Regions from separate parts of the Chryseobacterium arthrosphaerae genome, predicted to be linked through region 2. Evidence: riboswitches for the same ligand, from Rfam matches in the RefSeq annotation. Region 2 holds a riboswitch; each other region holds the start of a gene.

The links. Region 2 has a riboswitch for cobalamin ahead of BBI00_RS10570 (acyl-CoA thioesterase). Riboswitches for the same ligand answer to the same signal wherever they lie in the genome.
Region 1: another riboswitch for cobalamin. It lies ahead of BBI00_RS11275 (TonB-dependent receptor plug domain-containing protein); the one in region 2 lies ahead of BBI00_RS10570 (acyl-CoA thioesterase).
Region 3: another riboswitch for cobalamin. It lies ahead of metE (5-methyltetrahydropteroyltriglutamate--homocysteine S-methyltransferase); the one in region 2 lies ahead of BBI00_RS10570 (acyl-CoA thioesterase).
Region 4: another riboswitch for cobalamin. It lies ahead of BBI00_RS01260 (T9SS type A sorting domain-containing protein); the one in region 2 lies ahead of BBI00_RS10570 (acyl-CoA thioesterase).

What each region holds. Positions count from the first base shown of each region.
Region 1 is NZ_MAYG01000001.1:2,506,663-2,514,152, forward strand. Features, by position in the region: gene BBI00_RS11275 (TonB-dependent receptor plug domain-containing protein) at 1-1,729, opposite strand, end outside; cobalamin riboswitch at 1,763-1,938, opposite strand; gene BBI00_RS11280 (T9SS type A sorting domain-containing protein) at 2,073-3,386, opposite strand; gene BBI00_RS11285 (helix-turn-helix domain-containing protein) at 3,599-5,194, shown strand; gene BBI00_RS11290 (tetratricopeptide repeat protein) at 5,191-6,318, shown strand; gene pafA (alkaline phosphatase PafA) at 6,377-7,490, opposite strand, start outside.
Region 2 is NZ_MAYG01000001.1:2,358,592-2,366,081, forward strand. Features, by position in the region: gene BBI00_RS10555 (endonuclease MutS2) at 1-125, shown strand, start outside; gene BBI00_RS10560 (hypothetical protein) at 235-897, shown strand; gene BBI00_RS10565 (hypothetical protein) at 992-1,789, shown strand; cobalamin riboswitch at 1,823-2,003, shown strand; gene BBI00_RS10570 (acyl-CoA thioesterase) at 2,120-2,503, shown strand; gene BBI00_RS10575 (HD domain-containing protein) at 2,560-3,150, opposite strand; gene BBI00_RS10580 (XAC2610-related protein) at 3,152-3,850, opposite strand; gene BBI00_RS10585 (PadR family transcriptional regulator) at 4,352-4,681, shown strand; gene BBI00_RS10590 (PspC domain-containing protein) at 4,693-6,414, shown strand; gene BBI00_RS10595 (1-acyl-sn-glycerol-3-phosphate acyltransferase) at 6,729-7,331, shown strand; gene BBI00_RS10600 (PaaI family thioesterase) at 7,380-7,490, shown strand, end outside.
Region 3 is NZ_MAYG01000001.1:826,936-834,425, reverse strand. Features, by position in the region: gene BBI00_RS03685 (sulfite exporter TauE/SafE family protein) at 1-47, opposite strand, end outside; gene BBI00_RS03680 (Dyp-type peroxidase) at 257-1,183, shown strand; gene BBI00_RS03675 (DUF1062 domain-containing protein) at 1,250-1,879, opposite strand; gene metE (5-methyltetrahydropteroyltriglutamate--homocysteine S-methyltransferase) at 2,840-5,146, opposite strand; cobalamin riboswitch at 5,317-5,503, opposite strand; gene BBI00_RS03665 (Lrp/AsnC family transcriptional regulator) at 5,698-6,159, shown strand; gene BBI00_RS03655 (LytTR family DNA-binding domain-containing protein) at 6,396-7,184, shown strand; gene BBI00_RS03650 (dioxygenase family protein) at 7,258-7,490, shown strand, end outside.
Region 4 is NZ_MAYG01000001.1:274,548-282,037, reverse strand. Features, by position in the region: gene BBI00_RS01280 (hypothetical protein) at 1-400, shown strand, start outside; gene tpiA (triose-phosphate isomerase) at 414-1,175, shown strand; gene BBI00_RS01270 (hypothetical protein) at 1,190-1,489, shown strand; gene BBI00_RS01265 (esterase-like activity of phytase family protein) at 1,537-2,805, opposite strand; cobalamin riboswitch at 3,064-3,251, shown strand; gene BBI00_RS01260 (T9SS type A sorting domain-containing protein) at 3,323-4,435, shown strand; gene clpP (ATP-dependent Clp endopeptidase proteolytic subunit ClpP) at 4,633-5,319, opposite strand; gene dnaG (DNA primase) at 5,433-7,418, opposite strand.

The sequences.
Region 1 (7,490 bases), 150 kb from region 2:
TTTTAAAAACAGTTGCTTCTACCCCGGCATTCAGTACAAAATAGGGAGTGAGAGCATAAGCTTTTGTCTCATTAGAGTCGGTATAAGTTGATCCGTTAAACATCCCCTGCACATATAATTTCATAAAATCATAATGATAATCTATATTTCCGGTAAATTTATGTAAGGGAACATACATCAATTGCTTTTGAATATCGAGATCTGTTGACCTGGTATAGGAATATCCCAGATTAGATTTCAAAATATGCTTTCCAAACTGTTTTTCTAATTCCAACTGAGTTTCCAGTCCATATGCTTCCACTCTATTAGTATTGGAAGCAGCATAATATCCGGCAGGAGTTTGGAGCCAACGGATCATATCCTGAATTTTCATATAATAAGGAGCTACAGAAAGTTTAAAGACTCCCATTTTAAAAAGGTTTCTCAACTCAAATTGATAAGAGGTTTCAGGTTTTAAATCTTTATTTCCTCCCAGAGCCCAATACAAATCATTAAATGAAGGCGCTCTGAAATTTCTTGAAACATTTAATTCCAGCTCATACCATTTTGCTGTATTCCATTTTCCTGAGAAAGAAAATAAAGTTGGCGAACTTATGTCTTCAACAAAATCTTTTTTAATTCCAGCTTCAAAACGTAAATCCTTTGTTGGGAAATAACGAAGTAAGGCCGAAACAGCCCCTGCATTCCTACTAATATCTCCAATTCCTGAACTCCCCTCTCCTTTTCCTTTATTGGTCTGAAATTCACCAATAATATTGATATTCCATTTTGAATTTAGAAAATAATTGAAATCGTTTTTTAAAATATAGTTTTTTCCTGTTCCTCCACTACTTGCAGGCTTGCCAAGAGTACCAAAATATTGAAAATTCTCTTCTGTGTAAGCAGCCCTGAATGAATTACTGAATTTTGTATTATTCCAATCCCATGAAACAAGACTCCGAAGATTCTGAGTTTCATACTTTGTTTTATTTTCCAGATCTCCGAAATGAACAGGATAATGTTGTTTTCCATCAAAAATCTCTGATATCCAGGAAACCTGATGTTTCGGAGCTATCTTATAGGCAACTGCTATATTAATATTAGTATTATAATACTGTCCATTATCATTGTTATAAATTTTTCTGTAATCTTCCTCAACTGTATAATCGTTTTTACTTATCGAGTGATTTCCCGAAACCTTAAAACTGAACTTATCATTACTGTAAGAACCTTTCACAAAGTTATTATAGGTATTAAAAGATGCTACCTCAGAAAATAGGGCCCCGTGAAAACCTTTATTAAAATCAAGGGTATTATTGAGGTGAATACTCCCGCCAATGGCTCCGCTGCCGTAGATAACACTCCCTCCGCCAGCTTTTATTCCGATCTGGTCATAGCCGAACGCAGCAATATTATTGATATCTCCCTGTCCTAAAAAATTAGAGTTGATATTAATGCCGTTCCATACAAAAGCAGTCTGCTGAGCAGTAGTTCCTCTGAAAGATGGAGAAGAAACCGCTCCACGGCCATTTTCTTTAATATAAACCTGAGATTGAAATCTGAGAAGTTCGGAAAGGTTGGTTGAGTTTTTTTCAACTTCTTCTGCTGAGATGGTTTTTACAGGATGAAAGAGCTTCACTCTGCTCATCTGATTGTCGAAAACATAAATAGTATCTATGGTCTTCTCCTGTGCTAAAAGAAAACAGCCATAAGACGAAAAAAACAGTACTAAAGATCTTTTTATACCCATATTCTTTTACTTTTCCTCCGAAAGCAATATGTTTTTTAAATTATAATTCCGGCAGGTCTCCTGACTTTCGCTTTCTGCACCTTCCCGTTTTCACAGTGGTTTTTTACAGAAATTTTTATTGCGATCTACAGTTGCGGGGACAGTCCGGGAGTTACACCCGATTCCCTTTTCATTCCAAAATACTGGAAACCAAAATTTTTGCAAAGATAGTTTTTTATATGTATTGGACAAAAACCAGACATATCGCCCAAAGCACTATGTTTTTCCGACATATATACAAAAGAGCAGCTGCTCTCATTACTGAAAACAGCTGTTCATACCACTACTTGTATTTAATATGAAATTATTTTTTGATGAATTTATAAGTCTGCTGTTTTCCTCTTTTTACCGAATATTGAAGAATATAATCCCCATTGGATAAAGATGATACATCAATACGGTCTTCTACAGCATCATATGATTTTACTTTTTGTCCTGCCATATTATATATTTCCGCCTTTTCAATTTTTTCTGTTCCCTTGAAATACAGGATATCAGCAACAGGATTAGGATAAATACTTATTGTATTTTTATCTTTTAATAGTTCTTTGGTAGACAGGTAGCTGGTAAGATCCAGATAAAAAGCAACCATCTGATTGGAAGAATCGGTCCCCATACCTGCAATTTTCTTTCCGTCCTGGGAAATGGCAAGAGGCAGCCCCATCGTTACCCCGTTGGTATTAATACCTAATCCTACTGCATAATCATTAAGATTAATACGTCCGCTTTCCGATGTCCAGATAAAACCTTCTCCTGACATTGGCGGTGCTCCGAATGCCCTGTAATAGCCAATGACTTTTGTACCGTCTGCAGAAATTCCTGTAGCGCCTCCTTTGAAGAAGAATGAGGCATTGGGATGCGTTATATAAGTAAGCCCGTTTGTAGCATTCCAGACATAGGGATTAGGGTTTCCGGCTCCTATAATCGTGTTTCCGTCCGCAGAAATGCCCCCTGCTTCACCTACGTTATTCCCGTTACCATCTGTAATGAAGGTCTCGGCTCCATCTACCCATTTTGCACCGCTTCTTGTTCCTGTTGGTTCATCCTGCCATCCTACAATCACCATTCCGTTGGCACTTATGGCATTTGCCCTTGAACTTCTTCCCGGTACTATACTTCCCAGGTCTACCATTCCGCCGGTTTCATCCCATTTCACGGCATGTGCATTGGCTGCAGTAAGAAAGCCCAGCCCTACAATCGTATTTCCGTCCGTTGACATTCCCCATGTAGAGCTTACACTCCCATCCCAGCCGGTAGGTACAAGGCCTCCCCTGTTTACCCATGTGGAAGTTGCTATATCATAAGTTGATATTTCATTAAATCCTGTTGCGGTATTGGTAACTGAAGAGGCTATTTTCTTTCCGTCATTAGAAACAACGGTTCTTCCTGCAGCCGGATATCCGTTGGAGATCATTCCTATCTGTTCAAGTCCTCCGGCGGCAGTCCATTTATATATTCCGCCGGCACTGGTATGCATACTCACGATTCCACTGTCAGAAACTGAGCCTACATTATAATTTCCCAAGCCCATTACCGTAAGCTGTGCTTCCGCAATATTAAAATTAAGAAAGAAATAAGCCGCCAATACTTTCATTGACATTTTGTAAATTTTTCTCATATATTATTATATTTAGTATTTGAAATTATTGAAAACAATATTAATCTTATATTTACCAAAATAAAAGAATTTGACTTTCACAATTCATGAATTTCAAAAGAATTAAAAACATAAAACACTGATAACAAACGACATAAAAACAATCCGTTTTGAAGACAGATTTCAGAAGAATCATTCAAAAAAAATTAAAAAGCAATATATTATCCGTAAAAATGACTGAAAGTAGTAGACGGGTTTTAGGGTTGCTGTTTATATTGTATTCCATCGTCATCAATGGACAATCCGGTCCCGACTTCAATATTCTGGCAGATAAGGCCTTCCAGAAACTCTATCAGAATCCTGACGACTGCATCAGCTATTCACAGGGGCTTCTTGTAAGTGATCAGGGAACGGAGCATAAAATAATACTTCAGAACATCATTTCGCAAGCTTTTGCCATGAAAGGTGACTACGTACAGTCTGTCAATATTTATTCTCAAAAAGAAGATGCCGGTCTGAAGAAAGATCTTTCTTATTTCTTACAGGTTTTTGGAGATTACAGCCTTGCAGATCAATATCAGAATCTGGGATTGTATAGCCAGTCAAAGAAAATTATTACGGCCCTTTTATCTGATTCCAGGCTACTGAAAAGTACGGATCCGAAATTAAAAACAACAGCTGCCAAGCTTTTCCAATTGCAGGCTATCAACTTTGGAATCAATAAAAATTATCGTGCAGGATTGGAAAATCTTGCTAAAAGCGATCAATACCTGAACCATCATGACGAAGAGAGCAGGATCATTAGGATTGAAAACAATATCTTCCGTTCTTCCTATCTGATGAGACAAAATAACCCGGAAGACTCTAAACAGCTCATAGAACATGTGATTTCAGATCTTGAACAAAGGAAAAACTCTCCTTTCCTTCTCAGTTTAGCCTATGAAAGCTTATCCCGGTATTATTTTTTAAAACAGGATTATAAAACATCAGCTGAAAAACTGGAAACCGGACTCTCATTGATCGAAAAACTTCCTTTCAACAATTTAAAAATAAAAATCTATGAATCTCTTTCAAGGAATTATTTTGCTCTCCATGACGATGTGAAGTATCACCAATACAATAAATCCTATACTGATCTGAAGACCCAGAACGATGCTCATACAAGAGAAGGAATACGGTATATTGTAAAACTCATGGAAACCAATCAGAACAAAAACCTTGAATTTCAGAAGCAGAATTACTTAGGATCACTTTGGTTCTTCATCCTTACCTTACTTTTGATCATCATTGGATTGCTGGTCTTTTTTCTGATCATCAGAAACAAAAATAAAGACTTAAAAAAGCAATTTGATTTTTTTGAAAAGCAGAGCCAACTGAAACAGAAAAACAACTCTGTAACAAACAGTTCAACAGAAAAGGCTGAAGTGCTGGAAAAAGTCCAGGGTAAAGACTCCGGCAAAATTTCAAAGGAAAAAGAGGAAGAAATTCTCCGTAAACTCGAGGAATTCGAACAGTCTGACCGTTATCTGAACAAAAGTATGTCACTTTCCGCACTTTCTTCTCAAATGGAGATCAATACCAAATACCTTTCGGAAGTCATTAATACCAGCAAAGGAAAGAATTTCAACGGGTATATTAATGAATTAAGAATCAATCATATTGCTCACCTTCTGAGGACAGAACCGTCGTTTCTTAATTATAAAGTAAGTTATCTGGCTGAATATTCGGGATTTTCATCGCACAGTGCCTTTACTACGGTTTTCAAATCAGTTACCGGAATGTCTCCCAATGCCTATATTCAGGAAATCAGCAAAAACAAAACATCATGAAGCATGTCTTTACAATAATTGCCTGCCTTTGCTTTTGTATCTTTATGAAGGCGCAACCTGGCGGAAATAATACCGTTATAAAAAAAGCCCGTCTTGAAATTTATGATAACCCTGACAACGCCATACGGATCGGAAAAAATTTATTAAAAAAGAACAATGATGTCAACGCTTCCATTGAAATATATATCCTGCTTTCAACGGCCAATATTGCCAAGAGGGACTTTAATGAATCCTTGAAATACATTTTAAAAGCTAAAGAACTTTCACAAAAAATAAATGATCCTAAAAAGCAGGCCAGCGTTCTGGTGATGGTTGCTATACAGTATCAGCAAATGGAACTTTTCAGCAAAAGCCTTGAAACCCTGAATGAAGCGGATCAGTATCTGGCTAAGATTCCGGAGAAAACACCGGAAAAGTACATAGAAACAGCCACAAGCTATGCCATAAGAGGAATGATCTATAAAAGCCAGTCGAATTCTGAAATTGCCCTGGAAAAATTTTTGATCTCAATAGCCAATTTCGAAAAGGTACCTGTAAAGACAACTACTTATTCCAATATGAGTGTTGTGTATTATAATATTGGTTACTGCTATCTCAACCTGGATCAGATTGATAAGGCACAACAGGCATTTGTACAATCCATCAGTTATGCCCGGAAAAACCATGCTAAAAGTCTGGAAGCATTTGCCCTGAAAGGAATGGCGGAAGTACACAAACAGAAACGTGAAAACCAGACAGCGCTGGATCTTCTGCTAAAGGCTGAAAACCTCAGCAGAAATACCGGCGATATTATCCTCAATGAAGGAATTTATAAGGAAATGGCAGATAATTATCTGGCAATGGGAAAACAGGACCTGTACCAGTTTTATAATAAGAAATACTTTGAGATGCACTTCAAAAGGAAGCAAAATGAACTGGCTTCCATTAATCAGTCTATAGATAACTATAATAAAGAAAGTGCTGTAAAAAGCAAAAAACTGAAATCTTATTACCGCTCTGTGAAAATTATTGCCGGTATTACCGGAATCCTGATCATCAGTGTTTTGTTATATTTTATTTTGAAAATAAGAAAACAAAACAGGACCTATCAAAAGGATATACAGCAAATGATCCGCACACTATAGCATCTAAATAAAAAGACATTCCCGCAGGAATGTCTTTTTTGTATCGTTTATATTCAATTTACTGACCCATAACTTCCGTGATAGGATTTCCTACACTTCCGCTTGGGAACTGAATTTTCAGTAAAGAAGAGACAGTAGGGGCAATATCAGTCATATGATAAGCCTTGTTACTTTCTCCCTGCTTCACCCCCCATCCCATGAAGATCAAAGGAATGTGTGAATCGTAAGAGTTCCATACGCTGTGCGTAGTTCCTGTTTTCGAATATGGAGGAAGCATAGAATCATGAGAGATCAGCTGGATATCCCCGCTTCTCTGTCTGTTGATTCCATTGATAATTCTTTGTTTGATCGGTTCCGGAATGCTTGATTCCTGTACTTTATCTACAGAAACGGCATAGAGAACGGTAGGATCTTTTTCAAGCTCTTTTACAGTGTAATTTCTTACATCATCCAATTCAAGTTTAGCATCTGCCAGCACTTTTCTGTCAAAATAAATCTGATAGTTATCGATTGCGTTGATCAGTTTATCGGCTCCGAATTTATCTTTCAGCTTCTGGTTAAGGTTCTTTTCTGCATCTTCGCCAAAGAAACCTGTCGGGATCTTATGTTCTTTAAGGAAACCTACAGAATGTGCTCCACCATGGTCAGCAGAAAGGAAAACGGTATATTCACCTTTTCCAACTTTTGAATCCAGGTATTTGAAGAATTCCGCCAGATCCTGATCCAGCCTGATGTAAACATCTTCCACCTCAATAGAATTGGGACCGAATTTATGCCCTGCATAATCCGTAGAGGCAAGGTTGATCGCTAAAAAGTCTGTAATATTATCTCCACCCAGTTTTTCGCCTTCTACAGAAGCTTCCGCCAGCTTCAGTGTCAATGTATTTCCGAAAGGAGTATATCGGATATTGTCTTTTTTGGTCTGATAATCCTGAGCTAAATTATTATAAGGGAAAGTAGGTGTTTTGGAGCTTCCCAGTAATCCTTCCCAAGGAGAATTGTCCGGTGCACTTTCTGTATACTGGCTGATAGGAAGTAAGGTATTCCAGCCGTTGGCTACCAGTTTCTCCGGTAAATTCTGAGCGTTGAAAGATTTTACCCACTGAGGAAGATCATTCATGTACCATGTACTTGTAATGAAATTTCCGGTACTGTCATCAAACCAGAATGCT
Region 2 (7,490 bases):
AGCGTGTACGCATCACCGGAAGCACCAGTGTAGGAACTATTGAAAAGATCTCCAGAAACAAGGTGATTGTCAATTACGGAACCTTTAAGACGACGATTGATGCAGATGAACTTGAGAGAATTTAAGTGATTTTAAAATTACATGAACGCAAATAAACAAAGAGAGAGTACTGATACGTGCTCTCTTTTTATATTTATCTGATATTTTTCTTATTTTTAAAGAAAACTATAATTTATGAAACCATTAAAAGTACTTTCAGATCTTTTGCCGATACCAAGTTATACGGTGATCATCCTGTGTTTTTTCTTTCCTTTTTTTCTGATAAAATGTGGTGATACCACTCTGATGTCTCTCAAAGGAACAGATCTGGTAACGGGAGTTTCTAAAAAAGACATGAGTAAACGGATGAAAGAAAACCTGAAAAAGAACTCCCCTTTTGGTTCTGCATTCGGGAATGATTCCGCAGATCAGTCATCAGATACAGACAGTGAATATTCCCCGCTGAATGAATCCCGGGATAAAAAAGACAATGAAAATATTCCTCCCAGCCCTCTTATCATCATTGCATTTCTGGCTGCCATTGCAGGAATTATTGTTCAGCTGATAAAAAGTGTCAGAAAAAAATACCTGTATCATATTGTATTTTCTCTGATAGGGCTTCTTTCTTTTCTAATATTTTACTGGACCTTTCAATCCAAAATGGAGGGACTTGGAAACAATAAAATCGGAATGGGATTAGGAGGCGGAGTGACGATCAGTTATGGTTTTGGAACTGCATTTTATTTAGGGGCCGTCCTTTTTCTGGCCATTCTTCTTTTCTTCGGAGTATTTTCCTATTTCCTGAAAAATGATCCGGAAGCTATCTATGGGGCGCCAAAACAAAATACAGAAACCTGATACAGAAAGCAAATAAAAAAGATAGCAGGAAGTACGGCAAGATCATTCTCTTCCGCATTTAATTTATATATTTGGGGATCAAAAAATTTTCACAATGACTTTCATCAACAAAGCATTTTATCTGTCCGCATTCAGTTTTTTGTCCCTAGCCTTCGTTAAAGGCCAGAATAAAGTTCCTTTTGGAGTTGTAAAAGCCGAAGAAGGATATGCCAATGTACGGGTACATAAAGATAACTACAGAAAAATTGTAGATAAAATCCGTATGCGTAAAGGAGATGTATTTGTTTATGTAAAGCCTGCTCCCGGAGAAACGGAATGGATCTGGATCAAATATCCTGAAAAACAGGATGAAGACAAGCCGTTTGTACGCTATGAAACCCTTGACAGGGAAGGAATGGTGAATAAAGAACGTATTGCTTATATCGATCAGCTTCCTGCCTATACTCCATCAAAATCCAAGAACGGAAGGTCACTGATCTTCACAGACAACTCGGACCCGAAAGTCCCTACAGCCCAGAGAAGCAAAGTAGTAATTGATGTTTACCCTTCCAATGCCGGTTATCGTAAGAAAGAAAAAGATGCAGACGGCAAACTTCTTACCATCGATAAAGTAAAGCCGTGGGGAATAGGGAACGATCTTCCTGAAGGAATGACAGAGATCAAATCGATCCGGGTACAACAGCCGGGAAGAGGTTCGGTTTTCGTAAGAGAAGCGATCAAGAATATGTTTCAGCCGACTATGGATTTTGAAAACGTAGGAGTAACCGCCCTAGACAATGATAATATTTTTCTTTATATGATCAATGGTACCGGGGAAAACAGATATACTACCCTGTGGACCATCAAGAAAGGAAGAGTGATCAGCCAGATTATTTACCATAATCCGGAATAAATTCATTATTTTTGCCCCCGAAAAGTTTAACGCTTATTCATCACAGAAACTGGTTCTGCCTAGCCGCAGATTAAAAGGGAACCGTGTGAAAATCACGGACTGTCGCGCAACTGTAAGTAACTGAAATCTTTATCAAAAGATCCACTGTGCGAGGCATGGGAAGGAGATAAAAGATGTTACAAGTCAGGAGACCTGCCTTTTTCTTAAACAAGAAACTTTCGCGATCTGAAGTTTTATTGATCTGATGGATTGTTTCAGGAATTTCTAAGGTTCCTGTCATTATTCTGTTGTTTTAATATGATTTCATTTCGCTTTAATTAATAATGAAATATGACTACAGAAGAAAGAATTGAAGCTGCCGAAACCAGAATTTTTAAAGCGGTTTTCCCAAACACTACCAACCATTATGATACTCTTTTCGGAGGTACAGCCATGCAGCTGATGGATGAAGTAGCCTTTATTGCAGCTACCCGTTTTGCAAGAAAGAGAGTAGTAACCGTAAGCAGTGACAAGATCGATTTTAAAAAACCTATTCCTGCCGGAACGATTGTAGAACTGATCGGAAGAGTTTCATACGTTGGAAAGACCAGTATGAAAGTAAGTGTAGAGATCTATACAGAGCAGATGTATTCCTATGAAAGAGAAAAGGCTATTGTAGGTGACTTTACTTTTGTTGCCATCGATGAATTCAAAAAACCAATTCAGATTTTATAAATAGATTCGGGCGGCCTTTGGCCGCCCGAATCTATTATTTCTACGATTTAAAAGTATTACTTCAAAACCTTTTCAGTTTCCAGGCTTCTGTTCAGCAACAACTCAAAAGCCTCTCCCATTTCATCGGAAGCTCTGGTAATGGCATTTTCAAGCATATTTCTGATTTGTTTTTCGGTAACGCCAGCTTCTGTCCAGCTTTTTCCTGAGGTATGGGAGTTCAGGATAAACGGCATGATCCTGTCAATGGAACAGGCAAAAATAGCATCCGGTGTTTTTTCTTCTTCAAATTCAAGCCACAGATTAAAGAATTCTGTGCGTAGAGGCTCATCCAGGATTCCGAAGATCTTTTGTGCTGAGGCTTTTTCACGCTCAAACTTTCCTACCATGGCTTTTTCATCAAAAAGGAATGTATCTCCTGCTTCAATTTCTACCAGATCATGAATAGAAAGCATTCTGATCACCCTTAAAAGATCGATATCTGCCCGGTTTTTAGCATAAGGATAAAGGATCTGTGCCAGGATAATGATCTGCCATGAGTGTTCAGCCGTATTCTCTCTTCTGGTGTCATCTGCATTATAATTTCTTCTTTGCACGTTCTTCAGGGCATCTACGGCCAGAATAAAATCAATCTCTTTCTGTATCTTCATCTTACTTTAGTTTATTATATTCTTCTGATGAGTAAATCCTGGTTTTGGTTACCCATTTATTCTTTATTTTTTCTTTTGTGATCACTTTTACACGGTCTTCATTGGTCATATCCACTTCTTTTTCAAAAACTTTATCCAGTCCTTTATTCGGGATTACGGCGTATTCTGTAGTAAAAAGATCACAGCAACCGGATTTTCCGAAAGTAGTCAGACGTTTGCGTTGGGAGTCAACACCAAAAAAATCAAATCCGTTTGATGCAAGTTCCGTAAGTTCTTTACTTTTTACAAAGCTCATTCTGGTACTGTTGAACACATATACATCATAAGAAGCACTGTGATAGTTCCCCATATTTCCGTTCCTTAAGGCTATATCTTCGGTACCGTCAAAATTAAAATCATCGATGATAATAGCGCTCTGGTCTTTGGCCAGCTCCATCATTTTTCCGGGTTTTGGCTTTTGATCAGGCTTTAGGTCTATTACCAGGTCATCAGATACAAAGGTCTGTACCCTGGTATTGCTGTTATTAAACAACTCTACGGTTCCTTTGCCTGTACATCTGCTATCATAACAATTTTCAGAATGAATGACAGCACTATAATTTTTCGAGATATTTTTGACTTCAAACTGGTATTGCGCAAAGCACAAAGGCCCCAGAACAACGAAAGCCGAAAGATTCTTAAACTTATTCAATAGATTCATAGTAATAGTAAATGGATTGGAAGTGTTTTTTAAAATTCATAACAAAAATACGAATCATAATACCGATCTCAAAATTCCGGTTTCATATTTTACTATTCATTTCCTCCAAAGAGGTCTTGGTCTACTTATCGTTTGGGTCTCTGAAATTCAATAGGAATAGGCTTCAGCCCATCCTCAACCGATAAAAATCTTCCATTGGCTTTAGCTAAAACCTGTTCAGACACAAATACCATTAAAAACACCACACATTTTCCTCCTTATTCAACCCAATTCAAGTCAAATTTCAAAAAAATGCACTTGATTTTGTTTTTATTAATTTTCAATTAAAAATTTATAATACTGATTGTCAAATGATTAATAATTTTATTTTAAAAATTTCACTACTTTGTATTGCATAATACCATTTTATTTACATATCTTTGTAATGTAAAATTAGAATACGCTCAACTAGCTAGGGGCATTTTTCTAACTATAAACCTTAATTAACAAAACTTATCAAAGATGAATACTGAAAATACCAAAGCGCAAATGCGAAAAGGAATTCTGGAATTCTGTATTCTAAGTCTCATCAATAACCGTGAAATGTATGTTTCCGATCTGATTGATGAACTGAAAAAAGGAAAACTGGATGTAGTGGAAGGGACCCTCTACCCTCTTCTTACAAGACTTAAAAACGGAGAGTTTCTCTCCTACAGATGGGAAGAATCTACCGGAGGACCACCCAGAAAATATTATCAGATCACAGAAAAAGGAAAACTTTTCCTGGATGAACTTCTCAATACGTGGAATGAACTGACAGCCTCAGTCAACCAAATCACCCAACAAAATTAAAAAACAAAGCTATGAACAAGACACTCTCAATAGGACTCGCAGGTTTTTCTTTTACAATAGAAGAACACGCATATATAAAGCTCAGCGATTACCTGAACGCTCTTAGAAGCTCACTGGATGTTTCGGAGGCAGATGAGGTAATGCATGACATAGAAATAAGAATGGTGGAGATCTTCAAAGACTCTCTTGGAAAACGTGAAGTGATCAACGATACGGATGTAGAAAAAGTAATCGCACAGATCGGAACGCCTGAGAAAATAGAAGAACAGGAAGAAGCTTATTTTTCTGAAAAAAACACAACTAAAAATACCCATTCAGGAACCAACTATTCAGACAAAAAACAGCTGTTCCGTGATCCTGAAAAACAAAAAATCGCAGGGGTATGTGCCGGTTTAGCGCAATACGTTGGAATGGACATTACTGCCATGAGAGCCATCTGGCTTGGAGTTTTCGTTCTGGGAATTTTCACGGCAGCCATTTCCTCTTCATTGATCGGACTTCTATATGTAATCCTTTGGATCGTACTTCCAAAAGCTGAAACCGCAGCAGATTTCCTGAAAATGCAGGGAAAGCCTATGAACTTCGACAATCTTAAGAATGAGTCTAATAAATTGGTACAGTTTGCCAATGAATCTACTCAGAGGGTCGGAGAAATATACAACGAAAACAAACCTTACATCAATAACGCAGGAAGCGGAGTATGGAATATACTGAAATATATTGTAGGCGGAATCTTCGTATTGATGGCAGTAGGAAGTATTATAGGAGTATTTGTATTATTCGGGCTTTTCGGAATGGATACGGACTTCCCGGGAGCTAATGAGATCAGATTCTATATGGATGATCAGGGACTGGATAAAGTACTGGCAGCCATGATGGTGATCGGAAGCTTAATTCCTGCAATTCTCTTCAGCTTATTAAGCATCAAGATTTTCTCTCCAAAAACAAAGCTGAGAAACATCGGATGGGTAGTCGGAGGTCTGTTTCTTCTTCTGATCGGGCTTGGAACATACTTCGGTATCAGCATGGCCAAGAAAAACATGATCTACAGAGGAAGTAAGGAGGATACTGAAAATATAGCGATCAACACAACTTCTGATACGGTATACGTAGATATGAAACAGGTAAGCATCCCGCAGAACTACAAAGCCTATAACGATGATATTTATTCAGATAAGAGAAACGTTTATGAAGAAGACTATGTTTCTGTAGAAGTGACAAGAAAACCGGATATCAAAACGCCTTATCTGATCATCAAAAAAGAAGGCAACGGATATAACTTCCCAATTCAGCTTACCGTTCCTGTAGAAGTTGTTGACAATAAAGTGATGCTTCCCAACTTCGTAAAGTATCCGTATGAGCACAGATTCAGAGATTACAGAGTAAACTATGAACTGGTAGTACCATTGAAAGCAAGGGTAATTTCTATGAACAAGAACAGAATCAATATGGACGGAGACCTTGATGGTGACGGCATTAATGACGATGATCAGGACAGAGATGAAAATGAAGACAAAATCAGAATCGAAAAGAATAAGATCACTGTAAACGGTTCCAGCATTGTATATGATTCCAATGATAAAGACAGCATCATCATCAACGGTAAAAAAGTGCCTAACAACCAGGCTAAGAAAGTAATTGATTCTGTAACATCCGATATCAAAAAAATCAACAAGGATGTAGACATCAAAATCAAAGACGGAAAAAACGAAATTTCCATACAAACTAAATAATTAACTTCAGAGAGTGGCAGAAGGTGTGGATGGAAGGCAACCGTTTGAAATTCACACCCTTCTTCTCTCAGAAAAGTGAAAAAAAACAATATTTAGTTCTCTATGTGAAAAAATTGTTTTAATTTCGTAAAGCTAAAAATATAATAACCAATAAACTAAAAACACAGCCTTATCATGATACAATTTGCAATGGAATTCGTAATGAAAATCGTAGATTTAATTAGCGGTTTGTTTTAAGAGCGATAATATTTCAATATATTTGTAAAGTATAACCAAAGTTTGGTTATACTTTTTTGTTTTTAATTCAAAAATCTATGAAAAAGCTGATAGGCAAACTGATGTTAAAATTATTAGGCTGGAAAGTCGTTTTACAGGGCGACGTCAACAACCTGAACAGGTGCATCCTGGTGGTGGCACCCCATACCCATAATATGGAATACATTTTAGGAAACTTTGCCTACTGGTCTCTGAATAAACCTTTGAAAATCATCATTAAAGATGCCCATACCAAAGCATGGTACGGGAGCGTTGTAAAAGGACTGGGAGGAATCGGTATCGACAGGAGCCAGAAAAACGACCTGGTTAACTTTGTTGCCAATCAGTTTGCCAAAGAAGATTTCAGCCTTGTCATCACTCCTGAAGGAACAAGAAGCTGGGTACCGAAATGGAGAAAAGGATTTTATCATATGGCTTTAGCAGCAAAAGTCCCTATCGTTCTGGCTGCAGGTGACTTCAAAAGAAAAATTGTGTATCTGGGATATACTATTCCCTACGAAAGAATTGCCTCGGTGCCTTTTGCAGAGATCATGCAGGAAATTCAGGATTATTATGTGAAAAATGATATCGTTCCTAAGGTTCCGGCCAACTGGAATCCAGATATTATGGGAACCGGCAGTGAATCAGAAGCCAAAAGCTAGAAGCCGGAAGCAAAATTACTTAGTACTCATTAATTATCTATAATCAACATGAAAGGTCAGACAAAAGAAGAAATATTAGCGTTCATCAATAACTGGGGAGACGAAACCCTGGCAAAAACCCTTGAAATAAAATTCATCGATATTGATTTTGAAAATGAA
Region 3 (7,490 bases), 1.5 Mb from region 2:
ACAAAGGCAATCATCAAAAAGAAGAGAAAGATCTCCCAATGCCCCATATTATTTTATTGAAGGTTAATTTTAATACAATATTACTCATTTTACGGCTTGTTTTGCGAGAGAATATATAAAAGTCTATACATTGATTTGTGAAAAAAATGTCATAAATTGTTTATCTCATTCATAAAGTAATGGGGTACCGTTATCATTTACTAAATTTGATTCATTAGAAAAAATAAAAATGCCAGCAAACGAAACACAAAAAAACATGAATGCTCAAAATGTCACCGATTATCCCAACAACAATACGTATTTTCTGGTTTGGAATTTCAGGCAGGATGCAGACCCTTCCAAAATAAAATCTGTTTTCCAGAGAATGTGTGCTCTTATCATTAATCTGAATAACTCTGCCCTTGACCGTTTCCCGGATTCCAAAGCAAGCTGTGTAATGGGGATCGGCTATGAGGCATGGCTGCAGCTCGAATTGCCTGCTCCGCTGCCAAAAGAATTCAAAAAATTCGAAGCTATACAGGGTAGCAGACATACGGCGGTAAGTACCAGAGGTGATCTTCACTTCCACATCCGTGCCGATGAAAAAAGCTTTGCCTATGATATGGCTTCCACCATTTCAGATTTTATGAAAGATATTGCAGACTGTGTGGTTGAGGTGCAGGGATTCCGTTACTGGGACAGCAGATCGATCTTAGGTTTTGTGGACGGTACTGAAAACCCACATGGCAAAGACCGTGATTATTTCGCCATCATCGGAGATGCAGACCCACAATATGAAGGCGGAAGCTACCTGTTTGTACAGAAATACCTCCATAATATGAATGCCTGGAAATCTCTTTCTGTAGAAGATCAGGAAAAGGTCATCGGCCGGTCGAAGGAACACGATATCGAAATGGACGATGAGGTGAAGCCTAAAAACTCCCATATCGCCCTGGCCAATGTAGGTGATGATTTTAAGGTTGTCCGGGATAATATGCCTTTCGGGAATGTTTCTACCAATGAAATGGGAACGTACTTTATCTGCTATGCAAGCACCTTCAGTACGGTAGAGAAAATGCTTACGAATATGTTCATCGGAGATCCGGCAGGAAATTACGACCGTATTTTGGACTTCAGCACTGCTCAAACCGGCACTTTATTTTTTGTTCCTTCAGCAGATATGCTGGATGATTTTTCGTCTTAATTTTTTAAATAGAAAACTGTTTTATCAATACAAAAAGGACCATTTCGGGTGCAATGGTCCTTACTTTTATTCGGCATCAATGGCTTCATCTTTATTCAATACGCTTTTCAGCTTTGCCTTATGAACCTGAACAGTATCATCATTTTTAATTTTATGTTTCTTTTGGAGAGGTTTTCCATCCAACCATATGGCATCAGTTTCAATAAGCCGTTTCAGTTGAGCTGATGAAAGATTCAGGCCTTCTCTGATTACAGCTGACATTCTGAGATTACAATCAAAAGGACATTTTATTTTGAATGTAAGCATTTCACTGTCCGGATTCAGCATTTCTTCTTCCTGTATTTCATTGTGCCGTATTTCATATTCTACGCTATCCGGATCGGCTTCAACATTATTTTTACGTCTTATATCATGGGAAAAAGCATATTCCCAGGCCATTTCTTTATTATTTTCAGACATTTTATTGAATATTTCTTTACTGACGGATTCTGTTCTGATCCTTGAAAACAACGTCATATTGTACGTACTGCTGCATTTTACACACCTGTAAATCAGCCAGATATCAATATTCTTTTTTTGGGCATTTAATCTGAATTTATCGCTGCAGGCAAATCTGTCACTGTCACAATGGCTGCATTTCTTTTTTAACAAGGGAGTATTTTTCACTCTGATCTCCCATATATGCTGGATACTCATTACTTATAATCGTGCTTAATATTCTTTGGTAAGTTTTGCCTATTATTCACGCATTACAAGGTTCTGAGAAAGATACTCAGACAAAAGATACAGACTGTTTCCTGCTCCGGGTACTGATCGGTAAAACCGGCCATATCGGAATAGCAAAATAGTTATGCTCCTACAAGCAATGTGGACAATAATAGGGTGAAATGAAAACCTGTTCAGATAGGATTATCCGAACGAAAGAATGATCAGCCTGTGGTTACTGAGACTGATACTAAGCTGTAATAAGTTTAAGAGTTTTTCTCAAAACGAGCTGTTTACTTGGTTGTGATAAAAGTAGTGATTTTTTCCTTACAACAGTAATTTTCAGAGATCAGTCCATTTTTTTTGATTATAGTTGGCACCTTCTAGGCTTTTTTATTCAGATCACCATATCTTAAGTTTCCTTCGGGTTTCCTTCGAGTGTTCTTCGGATGAGCTTCGATAAAATGATTCTTTTTCCGAAGCTCATCCGAAGAAGTATCGAAGAGCTATCGAAGAAATGATGGATTAAATTCAAAAACAGGGAGCATTACAGAACGTACACTATTTTTGTTGAGTACAGTAAACAATTAAAAAAATGCAAAGAAAGATCCCCTCGCTGGTGCGAGCGTCTCGCTCGTATCTGTATGAAATAACAACACTTTACTATTTTGTAAAGTATTTTTTACTGTAAGAGCTGCTAGTATGATTTTTTGAAACACGGAAAATAAGTATAATTTTAAAATTATTATTTTGGTACGAGCAAGATGCTCGCACCAGCTTGGAGGAATAATTATTTTGATACCATAAAAAACTTCATCACAGAAATAAAAAAAGAGGCAATCCAAAAGAATTACCTCTCCTATCTATAGTCAGTCGACTGAATCATTTAACCGCCAGAAAATAATTTACCGGATAGTTGCTTCCGGATTCATACTTCCCTACTTCCAGCTTTTAACAATCCGCATATTCAACAGATGCTTCCTTAGCAGCAGCAACCATTGCTATTAAAGCTTTTTCAGTCTCTTCCCAATGTCTGGTTTTCAGCCCACAATCCGGGTTTACCCAAAGCTGACTGGCAGAGATTACATGCTGCGCTTTTCTCAACAGCTCAACCATCTCTTCTTTGGACGGCACTCTTGGCGAATGAATATCATAAACACCGGGGCCTATTTCATTCGGATAGCGGAAGTCGGCAAAGGCATTCAGAAGTTCCATCTGAGAGCGGGAACATTCTATGGTAATCACGTCTGCATCCATAGCGGCAATATTTTCAATAATATCATTGAATTCAGAATAGCACATATGTGTATGGATCTGTGTGGCATCTTCTACTCCGCTTGCAGAAATTCTGAAAGCTTCCACAGCCCATTTCAGATAGTTCTGCCAGTCGGTTCTTCTCAAAGGAAGACCTTCCCTGATTGCCGGCTCATCAATCTGGATAATTCTGATTCCTGCTTTCTCCAGATCCACTACTTCATCACGTATCGCTAATGCAATCTGCTTACAGGTTTCAGAGCGGGGCTGGTCGTCACGAACAAAAGACCATTGTAAGATGGTAACGGGCCCTGTGAGCATTCCTTTCACCCATTTTTCAGTCTGAGACTGTGCATATTGTGACCAGTACACTGTCATAGGTACCGGCCGTGATACATCCCCAAAAATCACAGGAGGTTTTACACAACGGCTTCCGTAGCTCTGTACCCAGCCGTTTTTAGTAAATGTAAACCCTTCCAGTTGTTCCCCAAAATATTCCACCATATCATTGCGTTCAAACTCTCCGTGAACCAGCACATCAATTCCTATATCTTCCTGCCAGCGGATGGTTCTTTGGGTTTCTTCTTTCAGTAATGCATCATATTGTACTGCCGTAAGGTCTCCTTTTTTAAATTGAGCCCTCCAGCTTCTTACTTCTGCAGTCTGCGGAAATGATCCGATGGTGGTGGTAGGAAACAAAGGAAGCTGTAATGTTTTTTGCTGCTCTTCCTTACGGATTTTAAAAGTATTTTTCCTTTGGGTATCTTCCTTGGTGACAGCCTGAGCTCTTTGTTTTACCTGATCATTATGAATAAGGGAAGATGTTTTTCTTCCTTCAACTGCCTTTTTATTGTCTTCAAAATCTGTAAGACTGTTTTCATTATCTGTACCCGCAGCTAGTGCTTTAAGGGTAACAACTTCTTTTACTTTCTGTTTTGCAAAAGCCAGCCAGTTTTTAATTTCAGGATTAAGGGCTGTCTCTGCATCCAGATCACAGGGTGAATGAAGCAGAGAACAGGATGGAGCAATGAAAACTCTTTCAGAGCCAAGTTTCTCAATGGCTTTTGTAATGAAGCGCAAAGACTTTTCATAATCATTCTTCCAGATATTTCTTCCGTCCACAAGACCTAGTGAAAGGCTTAGATTTTCAGGAATGATCTTCAATATTTCTTCCAGTTGCTCAGGATTTCTTACCAGATCTATATGCAATACCTCTACCGGAAGTGAAACGGCAAGAGACCGGTTGTCTTTTAATCCGTCAAAATAAGTAGCAATAATAAGCTTTAGCTTAGGGAATTTTTTTCTTATCTCCGCATACACCAGCTGATAGGTTTGTTTTGCTTTCTCCGTCAGATCCAGTGCTAAAAACGGTTCATCCAGCTGAATCCACTCAGCGCCCTGTTCCTGAAGTCTTGTAAGGATTTCAATATACACAGGAAGAAGGTTTTCTGCCAGATCCAGCTTATCAAACCCCTCCTCTTTTTCTTTTCCCAAAAGAAGATAGGAAACAGGTCCTATGATCACAGGTTTTGCATTGATTCCAGCCTGTCTGGCCCCGGCAAATTCATTGAATATTTTATCCGAACTCAGTTTAAACTTTTGGTTTTTGTAAAACTCAGGAACAATATAATGGTAATTAGTGTCAAACCATTTGGTCATTTCCATTGCTGTGATATCCAATCCGTCTTTTTGATACCCTCTTGCCATGGCAAAGTAAAGATCCAGCTCTGTATTGTTTTTCTTAAGCACTACTTCATGGTAACGGGATGGCACGGCCCCTACAATGAGGCTCATGTCCAGTACCTGATCATAATATGAAAAGTCATTACATGGGATAAGATCTATCCCGGCCTCCTTTTGGATATTCCAGTTGTGGTTACAGATCGTTCTTCCTGCAGCAAGAAGTTCTTCCAAAACAATTTTGCCGGACCAATACTGTTCGCAGGCTTTTTTAAGTTCTCTTTTGCTACCAATACGCGGATAGCCCAGAATGTGAGTTTGCATTTTTTTAAACTTTTTAATTAAACTTAACGATAAAGTTCTTTGAAATGCTTCGTAGTACTTCTGCGGAAATCTATGGAAAACAATAATATACTGAATGCTGCAGATTCTTACAAAAAGAAAATGCATCCGATATATCATCTGTATGACCCAAAGCTTCAGACCGCGAAAGCACTGTCAATTCAGTAAAGGCAGGTCTCCTGGCTTGCAGCGGTTTTCCGTCATCCTTCCCGCTTTTCGCAGTGGATATCTTTGGACGGAAACCTTTGGCATGCTGCTTACAGTTGCGCGACAGCTCATGATTTTCACATGATTCCCTATTAATTTACCTTAAGTAAAACCTCTCCTGTTTGATGAAGTAGATAAAGAACGGTTTCTTTTACGAACACTCAGCAGCATTAATAAAAGATTTTAATTTTGTGTAAAATTAACTATACAGAATAAACAAACAATAAAATACAGTAAATTAAGCAAATAAAACTTAAAATAATAATTTAAAAAGAATATAATTCTGTACATTTGATTGATTTTATAATGTAAAAGAATAATATTCTGTGGAACAACTCGATGATAAAGACCTGCAGCTGCTCAGACTGCTTCAAAAAAATGCAAAACTTACCGTGAAAGAACTCGCCAGAGAGGTAAGCCTTTCCCCATCTCCTGTTTTTGAAAGGGTAAAAAGACTCGAACAGGAAGGCTATGTAAAAAGATATGCTGCTGTTTTAGATGCTGAGAAGCTTAACCGTGGATTCACCGTTTTCTGCCAGATCAAATTAAAGATCCATGACCGTTCTGTGGGATATGATTTTGTAAAAGAAATCCTGGAAATCGAAGAGGTTGCTGAATGCTATAATATTTCCGGGGATTTTGATTTTCTGCTTAAAGTTCAGGTCCGGGATATGAAACATTATCAGGATTTTGTGTTCAATAAACTGGGATCAGTAGATTCCATCGGGAGTACACACAGTACATTTGTCATGGCCGAAGTCAAAAACAACCATGGGCTGACCATATAAAATCTCTGATTATATTTTTTAAACACCCTGTTTTAGCTTTATTCTTCAATCTATTTCCGGAAGGTAGCGGTATTGCTTCGGATTTAACAACAGAGATTTTGTAACTCAACATCATCACAATGATTTTAGTATATTTGATAAAAAACGAAAGTCTACAAAAACTATAAGAGATGACATCCCCGATTTCAAATAAGATAACCCCCTTTCGTTTTCCTTTGAATACAGGAAAGTTATTCATGATACTTTCCGGAATCATTATTGTCATTACAACTATAAATATGTTTCAGGATTTCTGGGAGGCCAAGAGAAGCGGCTATAGTTTTCATTTCAGCGAATCATTGTTGTTTAAGATCGTTTGGATCCTCTACATTCCCATAATAATGGTTCTATATCAAAAGTTGAAATCTGAAACGCATATAAGCTATACAAAAACAGCACTATTCATCATATTACCGATTACGGTGCATCTTATAATGCTTCCTTTTATTGCAACTATTTTGTCTCTCTTTTTTTATCAGGGCAGATATGATCTTTTTAAATTCTTTTCTTACACCCTCACCCACGACTTTTCTATAGCCGTTCTTATCTATGCAGGATTTGTTCTAGGTTATCAATATCTCCCGGTCCGGAAACCTAATGCTGTGTATACAGAAAAAGCCACAGTCTCTCCTACATTCGTTATCCATAATGGAAAAGATAATGTGATCATCCATACGGAAGACATTATACAGATCACTTCTGCCACTCCTTATGTTTCTATTCACCTTGAAAACAAAAGGTATCTGCATTCTGAAACGTTGAAATCAATGCTTGAACAATTGGATGATCAGATCTTTATCCGTGTACACAAATCCGCTGTAGTTAATTTTTCCAAAATACGCTCATTCAAATCCCGTCTGAATGGCGATTATGATCTGCAGATGACAGATGGTACTCTGGTAAGATTGAGCAGGACCTATACTTCTGAATTCAAAAAACGCTTTACGACAGGGACCTCAGGTCAGCTTACCAATTCATCAGGATAAAACATTTTATTTTTACAACCTTTTTTCAGTCCATAATTTCGCAAATACATTCACATAAAAAACATGACAAGCTATGGACTTAAAAAAACAAAGTATTTCTTTCTGGATTCTACTGACGATATCAGGTTTAACATCCTGCCAAGGTCAGACCAAAAAAAATATAGGAGGACCTTGTGAAGGCTGTGAAGCGATCTATGAGTACCAAAATAAAACATTGACTCCCGTAGATACACTTCCAAAATTCATGCAAAACAAACCCCAGCTAAAGGTAACCGGAACTGTTTTCAAAAAAGACGGAAAAACACC
Region 4 (7,490 bases), 2.1 Mb from region 2:
AAAATTACTTGTTTTATCCCTGTTTTCTATAGCAGCAGGGTTAACAGCTCAAAAAAAGGAATATGATCCAAAAGTCATGGGATGTTACAAAGGCTCTGAAGTCAATCAGCAGATGGAAGGAGTTTCAAAATATTGGGTATCATGCAGGCTGGAAAAAGGTAAAAGCATTCTGATGTTTGTTGCCATCAACGCAGACGGCAGTGTGGTACAGGAAACGGAAAACGGCAGCTGGTGGACTCAAAACGGGAAATATTATGAACTTCATAAAACAGATAATGTGACAGACATTTATAATTATGAAGTACTGGCTAATGGTGATGTGAAATTTCAATCTGTCGAAATGATGGGAAAAAAGGACAACACCTATGTTTTTACTGACACAAAAATAAACGAAGATTAAATAAGAAATAATTATGAGAAGAAAAATAGTTGCAGGCAACTGGAAAATGAACAAAAATGTAATTGATGCACAACAATTGATGATTCAGTTACTAAGCTATAAAAACAACACTTCTACCAACTGCGAGGTTTGGATCGCTCCCCCGTCTCTGTATCTGATGATGGCCAAAGATATCTTTGAAAAGGATGAGATCGGAGTATTTTCCCAGGATATGAGCGAGCATGAAAGCGGTGCTTACACCGGAGAAATTTCTGCAGATATGTTAGAGTCTATCGACGCAACAGGTTCACTGATCGGTCACTCTGAGAGAAGACAATACCACGGTGAAACAGATGCCCAGTGTAACAAAAAGATTAAGCTGGCATTGGATAAGGGGCTTATTCCTGTCTATTGTAACGGGGAAACTCTTGATCAAAGAAAGGCCGGACAGCACCTTGAAGTGGTAAAAAGCCAGACAGAAGAAGCTCTTTTCACTCTTTCTGCTGAAGAGATCAGAAAAGTGGTAATCGCCTACGAACCGGTTTGGGCTATCGGAACCGGAGAAACGGCAACACCGGAGCAGGCTCAGGAAATTCATGCACACATCAGAAATATTATTGCGGCAAAATACGGTCAGGAAACGGCAGATGAAGTTTCAATCCTTTACGGTGGATCTGTAAAGCCGGACAATGCAAAAGAGATCTTCTCCCAGCCTGATATTGACGGAGGGCTTATTGGAGGTGCTGCTTTAAAATTAGAAGACTTCTCGAAGATCATTGAAGCTTTTAACTCATAAAGACTTTCCATCGGATGAACATAAAAAGATTCAGTATAATATTCTTCGGACTTCTTTTATTTGATTTGATTTATGTCTTTATCTATGATCAGTTTATGATAGGTTTAAAGCCTGAGTTCCTGAATTATCCATTGGCCCTGATCAAGGTTCTGGCGCTATTTCCGGCAGTTCTGTTTAATAAATCGCTGCCCTTCTATGCTCTTATCCCCACTTATCAGGCGATATTGATATTTATAGGGAACGTTTTGGTACAGGCATTTTTAATGTACAGATTCCTCTTTGGAGGAGTAAGAAATAAAAAAGACTATCAATAAAAAACGGCGGAATCTTCGATTCCGCCGTTTCCGTTAAAAAAATCTAATTATTGAATATCGACTACATACATTGTTCCTTTATCCACCTTTCCTGTTTTAGGCAGAATTTTTGCTTTGGGATTTCCGTTTCCATCATCTACAACTCCGAAATCATCATCATTGAAAACCGCCAGTTTATTGTTTCCTAAATAAACAATTCCTTCAAATTTATCATGCTCATACCCTAACTTTTTAACCAGATCCACGGCCAGGGTTTTGGAAACAGGTTTTATTCCGGCATTGGTAATTTCATCCCATGAGCATTGCTCCAGAGCCTTTCCGTTTATTTCTTTTCCGTTCACAGCATTGATGTCAGTCCCGTTTACATCTGTGGCATTGGCAAGGTTGATTCTGTATACTTTTTTGATTCCTCCCTGTGAACCGAAATTTCCATCCCTTTCGATCACTAAAAATTCAGTATTGCTCAGTGCGGTAATATCACAAACGGAATCGGAAGCTCCACCATCCTGTTTATATAGAAACTGTCTGGTCTGCCCGGTACTGATATCAAATGTCACAATTCTTATCAGGGTTGTATTGGTTGCCAACGCTTTAGTAGGGACAAACATCATCGATTGCATGGTACCTACCAGGGTTTTTCCATCCGGTGTCATACAAAGACCTTCCATTCCTCTGTTGGCTCTTCTTTTGGCTAAAACTGCAGGTAATTTTCTCGGGCCTGTATTTACCCCAACCGGACTTATTCTTTCCAGTTCAATCCCGTCAGCATTGTAATGTACAATATGAGGGCCATATTCGTCAGAAACCCAGAATGTACCATCCGGTGCAGCAACAATACTTTCACTGTCCAATCCGTATTTATCCGTACCCAGAACATTTCCGGAAGCATCATAAGGAACTTCTCCTGTACTGCCCATTCCCACAGGGTTCGGAAGCCCAGTAATAGGCTGTCCTCCCGGGTTTTTAAGTTTAATATATTTAATAACCTCCACATTCCCGTCTGCATTGATCTTAAAATGCATAATGGTTGGCGTGAAATTGGGTGTCAGGAATTTTTTTCCGTTCAGATAATCAGTATTCGGGCCACGGTCTGTAATCACATAAAATTCTCCTTTTCGGGTAGGATGTGCCGCCGCTCCTGAACCAAACCCACCATTGATCACGTCTACTCCATTGATTGTTGCCAATTTGGTAAAAGGAAATTCCTGGGGAAGTCTTGAGTAATTGATATCAGTATCCGGATTGTTTACCGTATCATTGTCGTTACATGATGCCAATGCAGCCAGCATCAAAACAGATAAAAGTAACTTTTTCATATTTTCTTTTATGGCTGCGAAAGTATAAATTGATTATAAACTGATCTTGAATACAATGATAATTGTACTTTAACAATAGAGCCTGCAAAATGAATTCAACATCAACAATAATAACCGGTATCAGAATCCGGAAATAAAAACACAATATCAAATTCCTTATTAATTTAAAAAATACAGCACTATAAATGCTTATTATAATTTTCTACAACAGGAAACGGATCAATAATTCACAAAAGGAGTACCAAAAATTTATATGATATATTTGCGGCGTTTTAAGGTTGAACACTGTTCATTAATAGGGAATCAAGTGAGAATATTATTCAATTCTTGAGCTGTACCCGCAACTGTAAACCGTTTCACCTCTAGCATTTTTGCCACTGGATCAATTTCCGGGAAGGCTGCTAAAGGATGTGAGCCAGGAGACCTGCCTTAGGACACTGTTTAAAATCCGGGGAACAAAGACAGGTTCTTTTTTCTGCCATAAGTTTCGGGAATAAAACTTTAATTTAATAATATCATGAGAAAAATCTATTTTTTTTTCTTACTGCTTTGTATGCAGTTGTTGTCGGCCCAGTTTACAGAAAACGACATTAAATTCTGGGTAGGAACCGGTTCTAAAAAGGCTTATTTCATTGCCGATTTCAATGACGATACAACCCCCAATTCTTATGCATGGGGATATCGCTTTGATGCTGATAATTTAAAAGCAGAAGATATGATGAATGCTATTATATCAGCAGAACCTAACATGGAAGCTGATATTTTATCAGGGTTTCTCTACAGCTTCAAATACAACCACCATACTCCAGGTACTAATGATTCCTGGATACCCTGGATAGGTTCAGATGCAGAAAATATGTCGAATAACAATAATGGTGCAGGTTATGTTGATTTAATAGACGGATTATGGTTTGGTATTAAATATGGTCTGGATGATATGGATATTCCCCCATCCACCCCTGTCCCTGCCTATAGTTCCCAATGGTATACCTCATCTCAGATCACCAACTGGATCGGAACCGGAACTCATAAAAGCCTTGTCGTTATTGATTTCGGGACAGATAATGCTAACGGCAATGCGCATTCTTTCGTTTTTGGGATCAAATACAACGGTACATTAACCGCTGAGCAGGCTCTACAGTTAATTCAGGCCCAGGCTCCGTATTTTAATTTTACCACAGCTAACAGTCAAATTTCCACCCTGTCATTAAACAGCTTTACCGGAAATTCTTCAGGAACTGACAGCTGGAAAGTATACAAAGGAAAAGATTTATCAAGCTGGCAAACGAAGGATAATCTGTCTCAGGTTCAACTGGCAAACAACGATTGGCTTGGACTGAGCTTTGGAGAAAGAAGACCTTTCACGCCTGCAGAAGCAGCTGATGCAATGCTGGGAGTTTCGGATGTGAATAAGAAAAAATTCAGTATTTATCCTAATCCCGCCAGTGATGTTATTCAGATCGAAACCACTGAAAAGCTTAAGGAGGTGAATATTTATTCTGTAACAGGACAGAAAGTGATGACTTCCCAGATGACTAAAATTGATATTCAATCATTACAGACAGGAATTTATTTCGTTGAGATTAAAACAAATGATCGTTCTACGATACATAAAATTGTTAAAAAATAGGAAATCAGTGTTGTAGCTTTCCCATATTCTGATAATGCAATACCAGCCGGATTCCTACGGAATGACCCAATTGAAATAATGGTTTACCCCAAATGGTCATTCCGTAGGAATCTAAACCTTTAATAACAGAATCAAAATTTTGCAGATCATAAAAAAACCGCACCAGATGGGTGCGGTTTCTGTGATTTTACAATCAATTATTTTTTCTCAGCTGCTCTCTGAAGTACCTCATCTACCATTCCGTAGCCTTTAGCTTCTTCAGAAGTCATCCAGTAATCTCTGTCAGAAGATTTTTCAACCCAATCGTAGGTCTGGCCTGAGTGGTGCGCGATGATTTCATATAGCTCCTGCTTCAGTTTCAACATCTCTCTAAGGTTGATCTCCATGTCAGAAGCAACACCCTGTGCTCCTCCTGAAGGCTGGTGGATCATTACTCTTGAGTGCTTCAGTGCAGAACGTTTTCCTTTTTCACCTGCCACCAGTAGTACTGCTCCCATTGATGCTGCCATCCCTGTACAGATTGTAGCTACATCAGGCTTGATGATCTGCATGGTGTCATAAATACCTAAACCTGCATATACACTACCACCCGGAGAGTTGATATAAATCTGAATATCTTTTGAAGGGTCTGCACTTTCAAGGAATAAAAGCTGTGCCGTAACGATATTCGCTACCTGATCATCAATACCTGTTCCCAGGAAGATAATCCTGTCCATCATCAGACGGGAGAAAACGTCCATCTGAGCAACGTTCAATCTTCTTTCTTCCATGATGTACGGGGTAAGATTCGTTGGGCCATACATTCCCATATACTGATCGGTAACCAGACCGTTGTTTCCTAAATGTTTTACAGAGAAATCTCTGAATTCCTTTTTAATGTCCATATTTCTATTATGTATTATTTTAACAAATATTCTCGAAGTTTAAATTACAATATTTATTCCTAAAATTTTATAGGACTTTTTGTCACAGAATCTTAGAAAACATTGTGCCTGAATTATCTTCTTCTGTCTCTATAGATTCCTTTGATGGGTGAATATTCAATGATATTGTTCAGCCTTATCGAAGCCTGTTTCAGCAGCGTTATTTTTTTTATGAGCTCATAATATTTCAATTCATCAGTATCCCTGTACTGATCGAGCTGTTTATCTGTTTCGGTGATCAGATAATCGATATACCTGTATTTATGCAATAAGACATCACCTTTAATCTGATCTGCCACCTTATCTCCGTAATTGGGCGGATAAATATTTCTGGAAGCCCAGTTTTCCAGTTCATCCAGAGGAATCAATGCATCTACAACCTTTGTGGTAATTTCTTCATCCATAAAAGATACAAAAAAGTTTCCACTTCTCAACTCGTCTTTCTGAATTCCTTCCTTTACCTGATTGATAATAATCTCATTCCCTTTAACTAAAAAAGTATATTCTTCCTCTTCAAAGTGATGAAGAATTTCTTCAATAACTGTTATCTGATATTCTTCATTATTTTCATTTCTCCTTTTAAGAACGATATCCCCGAATGCCAACATATGCTCAACAAGTTTGTTTTCCATAAACAAAACATCAAACAGGAAAGGATCTTCTTTTTCCTTATCCGGAGGAACAATCTCCATTTTCGGGGTTTCCTTCTCTTTTTGCTGCTGCTGAACGTGGTGGGTCTGGTTCTGGGTGATCTGCTTCTGAACATCCAGCTCGTTGAAAAGGCTCTGCTCAGAAAGTCCGAATTTATTGGAAACTTCCTTCAGATAAACTTCTCTTTTCAGTGCATTCTGTACAAAGGAAACCGATTTTACAATATCACGGATGGCTTCTGCCTTTTTGATAGGATCATTGCCTACATCTCTCAACAGGATTTCCGCTTTGAAATCGATGAAGTCCGTCGCTTCGTTTTCGATGTATTTTTCAACGTATTCCTGCGGGTGCTTTCTGGCGAAGGAATCCGGGTCATCCCCGTCAGGGAAAAGCAAAACACGGATGTTCATCCCTTCTGTCAGCAGCATGTCGATACTGCGGAAACTTGCTTTAATTCCGGCATTATCTCCGTCGAAAAGGATGGTTACGTTTTCAGTAAGCCTTTTGATCAGTTTAATCTGCTCGGTGGTAAGGGAGGTTCCCGAACTTGCTACTACGTTTTCGATCCCTGACATATGCAGGGAGATCACATCCATATATCCTTCTACCAAAAGACAGCCGTTCTTTCTTGAAATGGCCTGTTTACTTTGGTTTAAACCATAAAGAACATTGGATTTATGATAGATTTCGGTTTCAGGGGAATTAAGATATTTTGCCGTTTTGACATTGCTCTTCAGTATCCTTGCTCCGAATCCCAATACTCTTCCTGAAAAACTGTGAATCGGGAAAATAACCCTTTCCCGGAAACGGTCTACCCCGGCAGGAGTGTTTTCAGGGAAGATGGAAAGTCCTGATTTTTCAAGTATTTCCTTCGTATACCCTTTCTCCAGCGCATATGCTGTAAAAGCATTCTTTTTCTCCGGAGAATATCCCAACTGGAATTTTCTGATGATATCATCCTTAAGCTCTCTTTCTTTAAAATAAGAAAGTCCTATGCTTCTTCCCTCCTGATCATCCCAAAGTATTTCCTGAAAATAGGTATTGGCCACTTCATGAATTTTATAGAGAAGATCTTTTTCCGTCTGCGCATTTTTGGCCTCTTCGGAAATTTCACGCTGATCTTCTTCAATCTCAATTCCGTATTTCTTAGCGGCGTGGCGAAGCGCTTCAGGATAAGTAAAATTCTCAATTTCCATCAGGAAAGAGATGGCCGTACCTCCTTTTCCGGTAGAGAAATCTTTCCAGATCTGTTTACTTGGTGACACCACAAAACTTGGCGACTTTTCGTCGTGAAAAGGACTGAGCCCTTTGAAATTAGACCCTGCTCTTTTCAACTGCACATATTCACCCACAATCTCTTCTACTCTGATCGTGGAGAATATCTTATCTATGGTCTGTTTGGAAATCATGCTGTAAAATTAAGTATTTATGTACAAATCTGAAGCTTCGGGCAGCAGAATTTAAAACCGGCAAAAACAAAA